2 regions of the Holdemanella sp. DFI.5.55 genome follow, and region 2 is predicted to be linked to the other one. Evidence: a T-box and tRNA genes for the amino acid it is inferred to sense, from the RefSeq annotation. Region 2 holds a T-box; the other holds one or more tRNA genes.
The links. The T-box of region 2 lies ahead of lysS (lysine--tRNA ligase). A T-box ahead of a tRNA ligase gene usually reads a tRNA of that ligase, here a tRNA-Lys.
Positions count from the first base shown of each region.

Region 1: it encodes a tRNA-Lys, which carries the amino acid that the T-box ahead of lysS (lysine--tRNA ligase) is inferred to sense. The anticodon was not compared.

Region 1 covers NZ_JAJDMK010000045.1:172-8,582, forward strand. The annotation lists gene LJE08_RS09090 (HAD-IC family P-type ATPase) at 1-376, opposite strand, end outside; gene LJE08_RS09095 (HAD-IC family P-type ATPase) at 660-1,301, opposite strand; gene LJE08_RS09100 (hypothetical protein) at 1,335-1,655, opposite strand; gene LJE08_RS09105 (HMA2 domain-containing protein) at 1,778-2,002, opposite strand; gene LJE08_RS09110 (DUF1490 domain-containing protein) at 2,004-2,231, opposite strand; gene rplT (50S ribosomal protein L20) at 2,500-2,859, opposite strand; gene rpmI (50S ribosomal protein L35) at 2,878-3,072, opposite strand; gene infC (translation initiation factor IF-3) at 3,086-3,637, opposite strand; tRNA gene LJE08_RS09130 (tRNA-Lys) at 3,866-3,941, opposite strand; gene LJE08_RS09135 (ABC-F family ATP-binding cassette domain-containing protein) at 4,024-5,886, opposite strand; gene LJE08_RS09140 (hypothetical protein) at 5,896-7,182, opposite strand; gene asnS (asparagine--tRNA ligase) at 7,240-8,411, opposite strand, start outside.
Region 2 covers NZ_JAJDMK010000003.1:67,094-75,504, forward strand. The annotation lists gene lysS (lysine--tRNA ligase) at 1-1,552, opposite strand, end outside; T-box leader at 1,597-1,808, opposite strand; gene LJE08_RS01610 (TetR/AcrR family transcriptional regulator C-terminal domain-containing protein) at 1,849-2,409, opposite strand; gene LJE08_RS01615 (manganese efflux pump) at 2,420-2,977, opposite strand; gene LJE08_RS01620 (Mbeg1-like protein) at 3,032-4,108, shown strand; gene LJE08_RS01625 (SdpI family protein) at 4,105-4,731, opposite strand; gene LJE08_RS01630 (autorepressor SdpR family transcription factor) at 4,718-4,996, opposite strand; gene LJE08_RS01635 (O-acetyl-ADP-ribose deacetylase) at 5,108-5,998, opposite strand; gene LJE08_RS01640 (hypothetical protein) at 6,001-6,294, opposite strand; gene LJE08_RS01645 (patatin family protein) at 6,346-7,266, opposite strand; gene LJE08_RS01650 (radical SAM protein) at 7,317-8,411, opposite strand, start outside.

The DNA.
Region 1 (8,411 bases), on a different contig from region 2:
GTCCAATCAAGCTTGAATTAAAGGCCACGATAAAACGATAATTCGCATGAATACGCTCGAATAAATTCATAGCAAGTCGACGAAGTATAACAAGCTCATTTAAATTGCTTGAAACAAGTGTAATGTCCGCGAGTTCTCGAGCTAAATCTGAACTATCCTGCATAGAAATAGAAACATCTGCCGTTGAGAGTGCTGGCGTATCATTGATACCATCTCCAACCATAATCACAGTATGTCCGTGATCCTTCAACATCTTAATATATGCAGCCTTATCTTCTGGTAAAACTGATGCACGATAATCATCTAAATCCAATTCATGAGCCACTGCTTTTGCGGCACTATCACAATTCCCTGTCAACATAACGACTTTAGTCATTCCTAATGTGTTTAAATTATGATTAGCTTGTTTTCCTCAAGCTTTAAAGGATCATAAATACTGATAATTCCAGCGACTTGATTGTCAATCTCAAGATAAATCATAGATTCGGCTACTTCACTTTCTAAAGAATCAATCGTTTCGTTTAATTCTTCTGTTTTTGGAATACCTTCATCTTCAAATATTAAATGATCACTACCAATAATGGCACGCTTACCATAAAATCTTGTCGCAATACCATGCGCAAGGATATATTCAACCTTGGCATACTCTTCATCATGAATTAAGCCTTCTTTTTTGCCTGGTTTACAATCGCATTGGCTACACTATGAGGAAAATGCTCTTCAAGACAAGCTGCAATCCTTAATACTTCATCACGCGTATACCCATTTAAAGGAACTACTTTCTTTACGGTTGGATTGGCGTTTGTCAAAGTACCCGTCTTATCAAAGACAATCACATCCGCATCTTTGATTGCCTCTAAATACTTACCACCTTTTACTAAAACATTTCGTTTACTAGCTTCTAGCATAGCACTAATAACCGCAATGGAAGTCGATAATCGAATGGCACAAGAATAGTCCACCATCAATACTGATGTTGCGCGTGTTACATTTCTTGTCAAAGCTAAAACGCCAAAGAAACCTAAAAAACTAAATGGAACAATAGAATCTGCCAAATACTCAGCCTTAGCTTGAATACTTGCCTTTAATGATTCATTTGTATCAATCATCTTAACAATATTACTAATGCGACTTTCATCTTGTAAATTACGAACACGAATAAACCGTTTACCTTCTTCAACTAAAGTGCCCGCAAATACTGTGTCATTTTTCTTTACATGTTTAGAAAGAGGCTCTCCCGTAAAGCTAGATTCATTGATCATTGCTTCTCCATCCACGACTTCTCCATCGATTGGAATCATAGAACCCATTTTTGAGATGACTACATCCCCTTTTTAAAGCTTAGACATGGCAATCTCTTGTTCTACACCATCTTCTAAAATCCACACTTTATCAAATTGAATCGATAAACTATTGGATAATTCCAATTTTGTTTTCTTACGTGTGTAATCTTCTAACAAATCAGAAATATTTAGTAACATCATAATATTTCCTGCAATCGTATAATTCTTTTGAATTAAACTTACACCAATGCTTGTGGCATCCAATAAAGGAACATTGATTTTACATTGTAAAAGTGAATTAAATCCTTCTCGAATAAACTGAATGGACTTATAAATCGTAATCGCATTGCCAAGTCCCATTGGTAAAAACATTTAATGAAATAACGTTTACCAATAATCTTAAAGAACCGATTCATATATTCTCGATTCATAGCAATAGCTTCTGGTGTTTGTGAATGAACTACAATCGAAGAAGTATCTGCATTTTGAAGATATTAGATATCTAAATCCTTTAGTTTATTCAGTAACAAACCTTTTTGTGCTTTGTCATACAACATCAAAACACTACCCGTAACGTTGATGACCTCCACACTCTCAATCATAGGCCATGCATAAAGATCCTTTTTTAAAACTTCGCCCTGAACACTAGAAAACTTATTCTTTCCATAGCGAATTCGCATTCGACCCGGAATGTCATGGGCAATAGTAAAACTACTCATTTTATTCGCCTTCGTGTTGAACTTTGGCTTCTTCTAATAAATCCTTTGCATCCACTTTAATTGTCTCATACTTATAAGTTGTGTCCGATTTAAGCTTCATTCCACCAGCTAAACCTTTAACAGCTAAATCATGGGCTGTGTTACTTTTTAAAAACTTAGACCCAGCTAGAGCTGTCGCTGCACCTCCAATAAAAGTCCACATTGTTTTGTTTTTCCATCCGTCTTTCATAATATATATCATCCTTAGAACTATGAATGTAAGTTAGAATTAGTTGTTTCTAACTTACAGTTAGTATAATCTTACTTTTTCAATTTGTAAACAAAAAAGGACATTTTTAAAATGTCCTCATCTTATGAAATCAAATTATTAAACAAGTGAAAAAAGCGATTCCATAATTGCATTTAGTGATAGTTAGTTAAATCTAATCTCTTAAGATATACCCTACACAGAATAATTTGTCAACAAGAAACAAAAAAACTGTCATACGACAGTTTAATTATGCATTTAAAGCTGCTTTTGCTTCTTCGCAAAGTTTAGTGAAGCCTTCAGCATCGTGAATAGCCATTTCACTTAACATTTTACGGTTGATCGCAATATTAGCTAATTTTAATCCGTGCATTAAACGAGAGTATGATAAGTCATTCATACGTGCAGCTGCATTAATACGTGTAATCCAGATTTTACGCATGTTTCCTTTTAACTTACGACGGTCGTTGTATGCATATCTGAATGAATGCATTACCTGCTCATTTGCAGTTTTGTATAATGTATGTTTTGATCCAAAGTATCCTTTGGCAAGTTTCAACACTTTTTTTCTACGAGCGCGTGAAACTGTTCCACCTTTAACTCTTGCCATTCTTTATATCCTCCTTAATTACTTAACTAACATTTCCTTAATACGTTTGTAATCTGTAGCATGTACAGTACCTGGTTTAGCTAAGTGACGACGTTGTTTCTTAGTCTTTCCATGGAAACGGTGAGATGTATAAGCGTGAGATCTCTTTAATTTTCCAGAACCTGTCTTTTTTACACGTTTTGCTAATCCTCTGTGACTCTTCATTTTAGGCATAGTCTAGTCCTCCTTACTTCTTTTTAGGTGCCAACACTGTTGACATCGTATTACCTTCCATTGAAGGTTTTTTCTCAACGATAGCTACTTCACCCATAGCTTCGATGAAGTCATTCATGATCTTACGACCAACTTCCAAGCGAGTGATCAAACGACCACGGAATCGCATATCAATCTTTACTTTCATACCCGCTTCGATCCATTTTGACGTCTGACGAACTTTTGTTTCAAAATCGTGTGTATCGATAATCGGCGATAAACGCAAAGATTTAACTTCAACAACATGTTGCTTACGCTTAGCTTCTTTTGCTTTTTTCTGTTGTTCGAAATGATAACGACCATAGTCTAAAACTTTACACACGGCCGGACGCGCCTTGGGTGCTACACACAACAAATCTAAATTTTGTTTGTATGCAATGTCCAATGCTTCTTTTTTTGACATAACTCCCAATTGTTCTCCATCCGCATTGATGACAAGAACTTCTCTAAACGGAATCTTTTCGTTAAACAAATCATCGTTTACATTATTTGGGGCAACTTTTCTATTATTGATATTCGACACCATCCTTCTTCATTTTTCCAAAAAGAAAATGGGTGCATTCCACACCCATCACTCTTTTTAAACGAATTCAAACTGAATTGGCCGTGAACCTATGTCTCTTAGACATCAGGTGAGAAGGGGTGCTTCTATCTTTCCATTTCTTTTACTCATTGATAATACCACACACATATGGTTTATTCAATATCTTTTTTCAAAAAAATAAAGCCGAGTAAATCGACTTAAACACATAAATGGTGGACTCTTGGGGATTCGAACCCCAGACCCACTGATTAAGAGTCAGTTGCTCTGCCAGCTGAGCTAAGAGTCCATTTATCAGTGCTCATTTATATTACCACAGCATATTTTTAAATGCAACTATTTTTTCAAAAAAAGAGTGCCGAATTGACACTCTATTCCAACATAGCCATTTTTTCTTCCCACTCTTGCATCAATGCAGCAATTTCGTTGTGTTTATCATCTATTTTCGCATCTAACTCTTCCATCTTACGATAATCTTGGTAATATTCTGGTTCATATCTCAATTCTCGCATTGCCTCTAAATCTTGTTCTGCTTCCTCTAAAAGCACTTCTAGTTTTGCGACACGATTCTTAATTGCTTTTAAATCCGTGAAAGATACCGTTTGTGGCTTCGCTTCTTTTTCGACCTTGGCAACCGATTCCACAAGTTCATTACTTGCCTTTTTTTCTAAGTACTCTTCGTAATTCAAATCATACACTTTACTGATTGAACCCATTTCTAGTACACGTGTAGCCATCTTTTTTAAAAACATACGGTCATGCGATACAAATAGAATCGTTCCATCATATTTTTCTAAAGCGGATTCCAAAGCTTCTTTCGCCGGAATATCTAAGTGGTTTGTAGGTTCATCCAATAATAAAACATTATCATGCTCTAACATTAATTTTGCCAAAGCCAATCGAACTCTTTCTCCACCCGACAAATCATTCACTTCTTTAAAAACTTCATCCTGTGTAAAAAGGAAACTTGCTAACGTATTACGAATCTGTGTTTGTGTTGCATCCGGATCCATATCCCACAATTCATCCAATACATTCTTATTCGACTTCATCTGAGCACTTTCCTGATTGAAATACCCTACATCAATTTGATGGCCAAATTTAAAGCTACCTGATATCGCAGGCAGTTCTTTCACCAAAGTCCTGATCAAAGTTGATTTACCTATTCCATTAGGACCAACGATAGCCATTCTTTGTCCTTGCAATAATTGAAAAGAAACATCAGACAGCACTTTATCATAACCAACCTGTAAATCTTCCACTTCAAGAACCTGCTTACCACCTTTTCTTGCACAAGTAAACACAGCCTTCATCTGACTGGTATCTGAAGTACTATCTTCAATTCTATCCATGCGATCTAAATATTTCTGCTTACTCTTGGCAAAAGCGGCCTTATTCTTTTTATAACGGAATTTTTCAATCAAATCTTCTAAACGATGAATCTCTTGTTGCTGACGAATATACGCTTCATGATTCTTTTTTAGATATTCATCTTTTGCCTTCAAATAATGCGAGTAATCCCCCACATATCTTTGGGTTTTACCAAACTCAATTTCCACGATTTCATCTACAACATGATCCAAGAACATTCGGTCGTGACTCACTAAAACAACCGCGAAAGGATAATGCTTCACATAATTTTCAAGCCATTCAATAGCTGCAATATCCAAATGGTTTGTCGGTTCATCCAATAATAAGATATCTGGTTTTGTCAATAACAGTTTAACCAGCGCAATTCTCGTTTTTTGTCCAGAACTAAATTCACACAATTTTTTATTTAAATCACTTTCTTCAAACTGAAAATGAAAAAACACATTCTTTAATTCCACCTCATATTGATATCCATTCAATGCCTCAAAACGTGTCTGCAATGCATCATACTTTTCAAGTTGCTTCTCACTTGAATCCGTTTTAAGTACTTCTGCCTGAGCATTTAACTGCTTTTCCAATTCTCGAACCTTGTCAAAAGCCGTTAAAAGTTCTTCATACACTGTCTTTTCTTCGTCCACAAAAGTAATCTGTGCCAAATACCCAACATTTGTACCATTTAAAACCATACGAGAACCCGAATCATAGTGTTCCAGTCCACATATAGTTTTCATCAATGTTGTTTTACCACAGCCATTACGACCAACCAACGCAATCTTTTCATTATCACGCACTTGAAAGTTAGCACCTGCCAAAACTGTTTTTGCTCCAAATGACTTTTGTATATTACTTAATTGTAACTTCATACTATCACCCTAAATTTCAAAATATCTAACAATACCTTTCACCAAAGTTTTCGCTATCGCATCCGTATTGTCGTTAAAATAAGCAACACTTTGAGAATTCATTGCGCTCGCATATGAAAAGTATAATCCATACATCCCAAAGACATCTTTATATTTTGCATTTCTCATTTCATCACCATAAACACCAGTGTATGTTGCTCTTCCACCAGTTTCTCTTAATTGTGGGTAAAGTTCATATTTTTTTACTTCACCCTTTTCATCTTCGGCAAATGAATCATATAAAACTCCATTTTCCTGCGTGCTGTTCGTTCTAGCCGCATACAATGTCAAGCCACTTTGATCCATATAATATGAGATTGTATTAGCCAACCCACTATTTGTATATGGACTTGCCATCATATAAGGCGCATCTACATTTTCATCATAGCTTGCACCCAAGGCAATATATAATTTAGCCTTTGCCTTATAACCACGAGCCGGACGACCATCTGCACCATAATATCCAGGCGTTTCGTTTTCTTTACGCAAGATTTTTACCTTTAATCCCTTTTCTTCTAATTCTTTTTTTAATTTTTTCGCAAATTCCATGGAAGAAGTTGGTTCATCTAAAATTGATGTACTTGCACCATAATCTACTGTATTCGAGATGTAATTCATCGCATTTCCACATGGATCGATCACTACATCATATACATTGGATTTTGGGATATGCTTAGTGACAATAATAAACGTATAATTTTTCTTTAAATGAATATCATACTCTTTTAATGCCTCTTTATCTGCCACAAACGTAATATCTTTCACCTTTTTATTGCGACGCATTGTCGTGATTGTCTTCGCCTTAAATGCATCGTCAAAATAGATACGCTCCTTTTCATAATGATCATATGTATATAGTTCATAAATTCCTTCTTTTAAAGAACCTAAATCAATACCTGAATCCACTTTTCCATTAAATGTAAAACTTGTAATGGCATCATTCATAACATTTCTTAGAACAATGTTATTGCCTTGCATTTTATCCATTTTCTTTGTACCATACTCATCTTTATACAAAGACAACGTCTCCCCATAAACTAAATAATCACTGAGTCGATAAGACCCATCAAAACTTGTCTCCACCTTTTTTCGCAGCTTTTCAACATCCACTGTATCCAAATAAGATTGTGACAACTTATCTATTTCAGTTGGCCTTGATACATATAAAAAAACACAGACAACCACAATAGCGATAGTAACAACTCCGACGATCATCGTGCTTAAATTTTTATTATTAACTACTCTTACTTTTTTCATACCCCTTATTTATATCACACAAAAAAACAGGTATCAACGAGATACCTGTTTAATTCATTAGAAAATTAAATTTCTAGGTGTACGTGGATATGGCTGAACATCACGAATATTCGCAACACCACTTAAATACATCAACATACGGTCAAACCCAAGACCAAATCCTGAGTGCTTGCATCCTCCAAAGCGACGTAAATCTAAATACCATTGTAATGTCTCTTGTTCCATTCCAATTTCTTTCATGCGATTCACTAACACATCATAACGCTCTTCACGTTGAGAACCACCAACTAATTCTCCAACATAAGGAACTAATAAGTCACATGCTGCAACTGTCTTGTTGTCATCATTGACACGCATATAGAATGCTTTAATATCCTTTGGATAATCCGTTAAGAAAACAGGACCATTTACGACTTTTTCGCAAATATAACGCTCATGTTCACTCTGAAGATCCATACCCCAGAAAATATCCTGGTTTTCAAATTGATCTTTTGCTTTTTCCAAATATTCAATAGCCTTTGTATAAGTCATTCTTTCAAAGTTAGAGTTTGCAACATGAGTCACACGTTTAATACATTCTTTATCGATCATTGATGCAAAGAATTCCATTTCTTCTTTAGCATGTTCTAAACAATAGTTGATACAATATTTGATCATTTCTTCAATACAATCCATGTTATCGGCTAAATCCGCAAACGCAAGTTCTGGTTCAATCATCCAGAATTCAGAAGCGTGACGAGTTGTATTTGAATTTTCTGCACGGAAAGTTGGACCAAAAGTATAAACATTGCGATATGTTAATGCGAATGGTTCAACATGCAATTGTCCAGATACTGTAAGTTGAGCATGTTTACCAAAGAAATCCTTGTCATATTTTGCATCTTCACGAGTTGTAACTGTAAAACATTCACCAGCACCTTCTGCATCATTACCAGTGATTTCTGGTGTATGTACATATACGAATCCGCGATCCTGGAAGAATGTGTGAATTGCCATACTTAATACACTTCTTAATCTAAACATAGCATAGTATGTATTTGCACGAGGACGTACATGAGGAATTTCACGCATAAATTCAAAACTGTGACGTTTTTTCTGCAATGGATAATCGTGATCACATAATCCTAAAACACTAATACTTTCGGCTTGAATTTCAAATGGCTGTTTTGCATCTGGAGTACATACAAGTTTTCCTGTTACTTCCATAGCTGAACCTGTTGTAATTTTTG
Region 2 (8,411 bases):
ACTCAGTTTTTACATTTTTTTCAGGTGCTTCAGAAGCTGTATTATTTACATCATTTTTCTTATTTACACCATCTAAGGACTTCATTGTCGGGAATAATAATACTTCACGAATTGTTCTTTGATCTGTCAACAACATTACGAAACGATCAATTCCAAGTCCTACACCACCAGTTGGAGGAAGACCATATTCCAATGCTTCTACATAATCTGTATCCACTTCGTTGGCTTCATCATCACCTAATTCACGAAGTTCTAATTGTTTTTCGAAACGTTCTCTTTGATCAATTGGATCATTTAATTCAGAGAATGCGTTCGCATATTCATGTCCACAAATGAACAATTCATAACGATCCGCAAATCTAGGATCCTTCGTATTCTTCTTAGCTAATGGAGAAATGGATGTTGGGTGACCATATACAAATGTTGGTTGTACAATAGTTTCTTCAACATATTTTTCGAAGAATAAGTTGATAATGTGTCCAACTGTATTTTGAATCTTTTCAACTTCGATATCATGTTCCTCAGCTAATTTCAAAGCTTCTTCATAACTCATATCTTGCCAGAAGTCTACACCACAAGCTTCTTTGATCGCATCCACCATGTGAATACGTTTAAAAGGAGCCTTTAATGATAATTTTGTTCCTTGATATGTAATATCTGTAGTACCCAATACTTCATTTGCAACAGAATCAAATAAACCTTCAATCAAGTCCATCATTCCGTGTAAATCGCTATAGGCAACATACGCTTCTACTGTAGTAAATTCAGGGTTATGCATCGCATCCATACCTTCATTACGGAATAAACGTCCAATTTCATAAACACCTTCTAAACCACCAACGATTAAGCGCTTTAATGGTAATTCAGTCGCAATACGCAAATAGAAGTCCATATTTAATGTGTTGTGGTGCGTTACGAAAGGTCTAGCACTTGCACCACCTAAGATTGGTTGCATAACTGGAGTTTCAACTTCCACTAAACCTTGACCATCCAAATAATGTTGGATTGCACGAATAATTTTTGGTCGAGTTAAGGCAATTCTTTTTGCCTCTGGATTCATGATCAAGTCTACATAACGACGACGGAAACGCTCTTCAACATCTGTCAAACCATGGAATTTTTCTGGTAAAGGACGAAGTGATTTTGAAAGGTGTGTATAGTTTTTAGCACGAACAGACAATTGTCCATGATCTGTCTTCATGACAGTACCTTCAATACCTACGATATCTCCAATGTCATTTTTCTTGAAGATTTCATATTGATCATCACCAATTTCATCTTTACGAACATAAATCTGAATTTGACCTTCACGATCCTGGATGTTCATAAAACCAGCCTTACCCTGACGACGCTTCGTCATGATACGACCTGCAATCTTAACTGTTACTTGTAATTCATCTAATTCTTCTTTTGTCTTGTCTCCATAAGATGAAGTAATAATACCCGAATTTGAAGTACGATCATAGCGAGATCCAAATGGATCAATACCCATGTCAATCAAATCTTGCATCTTTTGACGACGAACTTGTTCTTGTTGCGTTAACTTTTCCATTGTTTTCTCCTTTTTCTTTTATCCATAAAAAAAGGCACTTGCCACAAAGGGACGAAGTGCTCGTGTTACCACCCTAATTTACCAAACAAATCACTTTGCCCAGCCTTAGTCACTGTCTATAAACAGCTCTTCCTTTAATGCAGGAAATACAAATAGCTCCAAGTCTTTATTCCCAATTAGTCCTACACTTTTTTTCACCAACCAAAAGCTCTCTAAAGTATTTCTAAAAGGTACTCGCCCTCTTCATTGCCTTTTTATACGCTCTTATCCTACTAGACAATACACAATTTGTCAATTTAAGATTTATCCATATATCGAATATTTAATTCTTTAATACAGTTTTTAAATAAAACATCGATCTTGGCATAATATGTTTCTACATCCGGTTCGAAATCATGAGAAATCCAATACTTTAAAAAGTATAATAAATCATTCGCATAATAATCCACTAAAAAATCTACTGTGAACCTTGAATCCATACCAGTCACATCTAAATAAGAAAATACATTTCTAAATATTTCTTTAAACACATTACTCATTAAATCTTCAAAACCATTCTGTCCTGTGATTCTGTAACAAGACTTAAAAAAATCACGATTATCACTTACAGTCTGAAAGATGTGTTTTATAATTTGAGGATTTGATTCATGCTCCATTCCTTTATAAAACATACGATGAATCAAGTATTCTAAAGCCTCATACTTATCCATAAAATGATTATAGAAAGTTCCACGAATAACACCTGTTTTATCGCAAATCTGTTTGATTGTGATCTTTTCGAAAGGCTTTTGTTGCATCAAAATATACAATCCCTCACTCAGAAGATCTTTCATCGTCACCTTTTCATTAAATGTCATGAAATCACCTCTACAATCGAATTAATCTAAAAATTAACGATAAACTCATAAATAAGTATACGATTCCGCAAAGAAAATAATAAGCCTTTTGATATCCGGCCCCATTATAATATCCAATATAAAAATGAATCATATAGCCAGCAAGTACAATTAAAAATAAGACTAAAGACTCCATCAAATAAGGAAGATTCATATAATAACAGCCAACTCCAACAAAGAAACAGTCCAGTCCTCCAATAAGAGCCAATTTAATAATTTGTTTTGTATCAAACTCTTGTAGTCTTTCCACAAACTTTCCACGCTTAAAACTATAGATGACCATTCCAATTCCAAGAATCAAAAAGACAAATATCGCAACATATTTATTCAATATTGCCCAAGGACGTCCAAAAATATATGTGGACATTCCATGTCCTAATAAAAATATACCCGAACTGCATAGCGCAAAAATCAATCCATAAACCAATGCTTTTGAAAAGCGAATATTACGAATTGAAGCCCCCTGTTCTAGTGCACATACAAATACGTCTAAACTCAGACAAATACTCAAAATTCCAAATATCAACATAACAATCCACCCTCACTAACTTTATTGTATACGAACTTTAAAAATTTTAAAATTATGGATGAACATATTTCATTAAATGTATTTATGCACTACAATAAACCTATGAAAAACATCATTGACCACATCAAAGAATACGGAAATTTAACCCTTGAAGAATACCCATTTAATAATGTGGACTCTTTGATTCTCTCACAAATCTCCTATATTAAATTTGAAAACTCCACTATTGATGTTGAATCCGAAGTCCATTTATTAAATGAATTTGAAAATGAAATTAATGATTTATGTACTAATACACGAGTACCCGAATTAAACGAGGAATTATTCCTTCAAACGATTCATTCACTACGATATGAAGCTATTACGATTTCTCATCTACAAACCAATTTTGACAAAGACAACGAAAAACAATTCTGTGCTATGACTTTTCATTTGCCCAACCAAACAGACTACATTGCCTTTCGCGGTACAGACGCAAGTTTTGTGGGATGGAAAGAAGATTTTAATCTATGTTTTCAAGAAAATATTCCCAGTCAAATTTCTGCATTAAACTATGTAAACAACTATAAGACAAAACACAAACTCATCTTAGGAGGACACTCCAAAGGAGCTAACTTAGCACTTTATGCCACTATCCATACACACAATCCAATTTATTGTACATACAACCATGATGGGCCTGGATTTCTTACACCTTATCAAACTAATAAGAAAGTATTCAAGACCATACCACAATCGAGTGTTATTGGACTCTTACTTGAAGAAACAAATAATTATCAAATCATCCAAAGTGATGCCATATCCATCCTTCAACATGATCCATTTACGTGGTGCGTTGAAAATGGTGACTTTATTTATCTAGAACAAAATGATCAACTATCCAAACATACACAATCCACACTATCAAAATGGCTTAAATCCATTGATATCAATACTCGCAAACAAGTTATTGATACCATTTACTCTATCTTTTCAGATTATGAAAACCCAAAAGATTTAAGGAAGAATATCGATATGGTTGAGATGGTCAAATCCATTCAAAATATGGATAGTCAAACGAAGAAAATGATTAGTGAAACCATTCAAGTCTTATTCAAATGCATTCAAAACGAAATCAAGCGAGGAAACTAAATTCCTCGCTTAAATAATATATAACTATAGATACACGGAATAATAGTCGCTACAAGAATCACAACAATGCCCATTGTCACATAACCAAGTAATCCAAGTACTATATATAAGATTCCAGCAATGACCATACAATAGCCACCTACACGATTTGACAACACCCAGTTTTCATCGCTATTCAAAGACCACGAAGTTTTAATTCCAACCGCATAATTTCGCTTTACCTTTGGCAAATAATTACCGAGTATAATCAATAAAATGCCAACTAAAATATTCATCACAAAACTAACATCAAAAGAATACCCCAAGCCAAAATAAATAATTGTCATACTTGTCACAATACAAACAACTGGACAAATCATAAATAGAATATTCATCATAAAATCTGGAATATTATTTCGCTTTGGATCTTTTACCGTCACAAAACAAGTAAATACATGAATTGCCAAGCACAAAAACAACATACCAAATAAACCCATAAACTTAGGCATTGTACCATCAACTTGTCCATTTACATCAAAATGGGTTGGCACAACATCTGGTAATTGATTATAGAAAACTAGATTCAATACGAATGGAACCACAAACAAAGCTAAACTAAATTGAAACCATTTATTTTTCAACATCTTCATTCCCTCCTAAAAAAGACTTAAAATAACACAACATCTCCTCAAAAACAGATGCGTTGATTTGATAAAAAATAAAATTTTTATCCTTCTCTTCACAAATCAAACCTGCATCCTTTAATAAGGATAAGTGATAAGAAACAGTTGCCTGAGACATATCAAAATGACTTGCGATATCTCCAGCTGACATCTTGCCTTTTTTTAATAAACTCAAAATGTCTCTTCTGACTGGAGCACCTAAAGCTTTAAACGTTTTTTCAAACAAAACACCACCTCCTATTTAGAAATATTTCTAAATAGATTATACATCGTTTCTTGATAATTTCAACTATATTTAGAAAATTTTCTAAATAGATAATAAAAAGAATCAGGAAGATTATTCTCCCTGATACGTTGTATATTTTTGATATTCCTTTGTCGTTTCTTCATCAAAACAATACAAACTGATTTTCATTGTATAATCACTATTTGCATCCAACCAATCCGCAATTGTCTTTAATGCTAATGGCACTGCCTTTTCTACAGGATAGCCATAGACTCCACATGAAATACATGGAAATGCGATTGTATGAATATCATACTTACGAGCTAAACTCAAACTATTCCAATAACAATCCCTCAACATATGCTCATCTTCATGTTTTGCCGAATACATCGGACCCACAGTATGAATCACATACTTTACCTTTAAATCATACCCTTTAGTAATCTTGGCCTGTCCTGTATGACAACCATTTAATAGCTTACACTCTTCAAGTAACATGGGGCCGGCCGCTCTATGAATAGCGCCATCTACACCGCCGCCACCTAAAAGCGATTCATTGGCTGCATTGACAATACAATCTCCATCAAAAGTAGTGATATCTCCTTTTACTACTTTGATTTCACTCTCTAGATTCTTATTGTCTAAAATCATTTCAATTAAAACTTTTGGTAAAAAATACGAATCTTTCCAAGGATTTAATACAACTCCACTTACACCTTGTGTATCATGCACCATATTTAAAACATCCATCACACTTTGATTTAATGTTTCTGTATCCTGCCCCAAATCCACTTGAGCCTGTGTAGTAAAAGCTACAAATACATCTTGACCATCATCTAAAGATAATCTTCGATAGACTTTTTCACCCTCGACATCGCCGACAGGAATAATAAATTGTTTTTGTTCTTTTGCCAGTTTACGAATATGCGAAAGAACCTCCATATTTTTTTCACGAGTCCCCTCTTGATATAATTCTTGAATCAATGTTTCTAATCTTTCCATACCTATTTCCTTACTACAAATGTCAAACTAAAAGGAAAAGCCCCAATCACATCTTGATAAATAGAGTCATCAATAAAGAATCCCTCTTTCATTGCACTTTCCTTTAATAGCGAATCTAACGAAATAAATTCTTCTTCGCTAATTTTAAAATCATTAAAACAATACCCATCATTAAAGCGTTGATAGTTAAATACTTCATCCATTAAATCCCAAGTACTTACTTCACTACCATCTTCTAATGTATCCATATAGTTTAATAATTCATTTACGATTTCTTGTTGTCTTTCTTGTACCATAAAAATCACCTACACTTATTCTAACACAAAATGAAAAAGAGGCATGGCCTCTTAATCAATTTCTAAATATTCTTTGATTCTTTGAATCTGATTCAACCCATCCAAATATCCCATGTAGTAAAGATCAGCGAGTTTATCCACATCCCTCTCTACACGCGATACATTCACTGGCTTGCTTGGGGCAATCGTAAAGATTCTTCCCTCATTTTCAAGCCTTACTAATTCATCACACTGTTTATTGTAGTCACTATTCATCGATTCCAACTTCTGTTCTAAAGCTGGATATTCAGCATACAATCTTTTTGTCATTTTTTGAACGAAAGGATTCGCTTCACTCTTTCGATACTCTCTTTGACGTGTACGAACCACAATGATTTTCTCATAATCATGATCCAACGCCCATTGATACGCTATCTTATCACTGCAGCCACCATCCAAGTATAAACCATCTTCAATTTCAACCATCTTTGAAACATAAGGCATGGTTGCACTGGCTTGTACGGCCTTAAAAATATCCTGCGTTTTATTCTTACTAAAATATTCGGGCCTTCCCGTTTTACAATTTGTACATACCGCAATAAAATCACGCGTTGGATTCATAAAACGAGGTGTATTTAACGGATCAAAATATTGAGTTCCTTTCATCAAAAAATCAAATCCAATAATTCCTTTGTTGTTTTTAAAAGCTTCTAAACCAACATATCGAGAATCATGACGATACCCTAAATTAATTCTAGCACTACGACCAATTTGACCAGCCACATAGTTAAATCCATTCAAAGCCCCTGCACTTGTACCAACTGTACACTGCATATTGATTTCAAACTGCATTAAAGCATCTAATACCCCTGATGTATATAATCCTCGAAAAGCTCCGCCTTCAAGGACGATACATCCAGGTACAATTTTATTTGAAGTATTTCCATTTGGAAGTTTGGATATTCCCGAAAAACGCTTATTATTCTTCTTCATAACATCCCTCCTTCTTAGCTGAAAATTCTATACTCATTTTTTTAATTTGTCTACTTTTTTTGTTCATTCCAAAGTTTGTCAGCCATTGGCTTCCAGTTTTTTGCATATGGAACCGTCTTTTCCAATAAGTGATCCACATCTTCTGGGGATTCATAATCTGTATTGACTGCTTTACTTTGTTTCACCAATTCTTGAATACGACCAGCGTTTTCTAACATTGGACAAGGTCTTAACATATTTTCATTAAATGGTTGATTATCATGATAAGCCTGGAATAATGGAGATCTAAGTGCATCGAGTAATGTTGTATTGTGAATGTTACAGTTCGAATAATGAATGAATACACATGGTTCTACATCGCCCTTGGCATTGATATGAAGATATCTTCTACCTCCAGCAATACATCCACCCACATATTGCGCATCATTTTGAAAATCCATAGTGAAAATTGGTTTTTCACTTCTGAACTTACGAATCTGATGATAAACATACGCTCTTTGTTCTGGTGTTGGAAGTAATTCTTTCACAGCCTCATTTCCTACTGGCATATAGTGGAAGAACCAGCAGAATAAAGCACCTGAATCAATCATTAAATCAAAGAATTCATCACTTGCGATATCTTTATAGTTTACACTTGTATAACAAGTACTAATTCCAAAAGGCAATTTGTGTTTCTTTAATAATTCCATGGAACGTTTTACATTTTCATAACAGCCTTCACCACGTCTAGAATCATTCGCTGTTTCGAAACCTTCCAAACTAATGGCTGGAACAAAGTTTTTAACTCGCAACATATCCTGACAGAATTCTTCATCAATCAATGTTCCGTTTGTGAAAGATAAGAAAGCACAATCTGGATGCATTTCACAAATCTTAATCACATCCTTTTTACGTGTTAAAGGTTCTCCACCCGTATAAATGTACATGTAAGTACCTAATTCTTTTCCTTGACGAATAATCGAATCAATATCATCTAAAGATAAATTTAATTGATGTCCATATTCAGCAGCCCAACATCCTGTACAATGTAAGTTACATGCAGATGTTGGATCTAATAATACAGCCCAAGGGATATTACAATTATATTTTTGTGCCAACTCCTCTTGTTTTGTACTACCATTTAGTGATGCATTAAAAATAAAGTT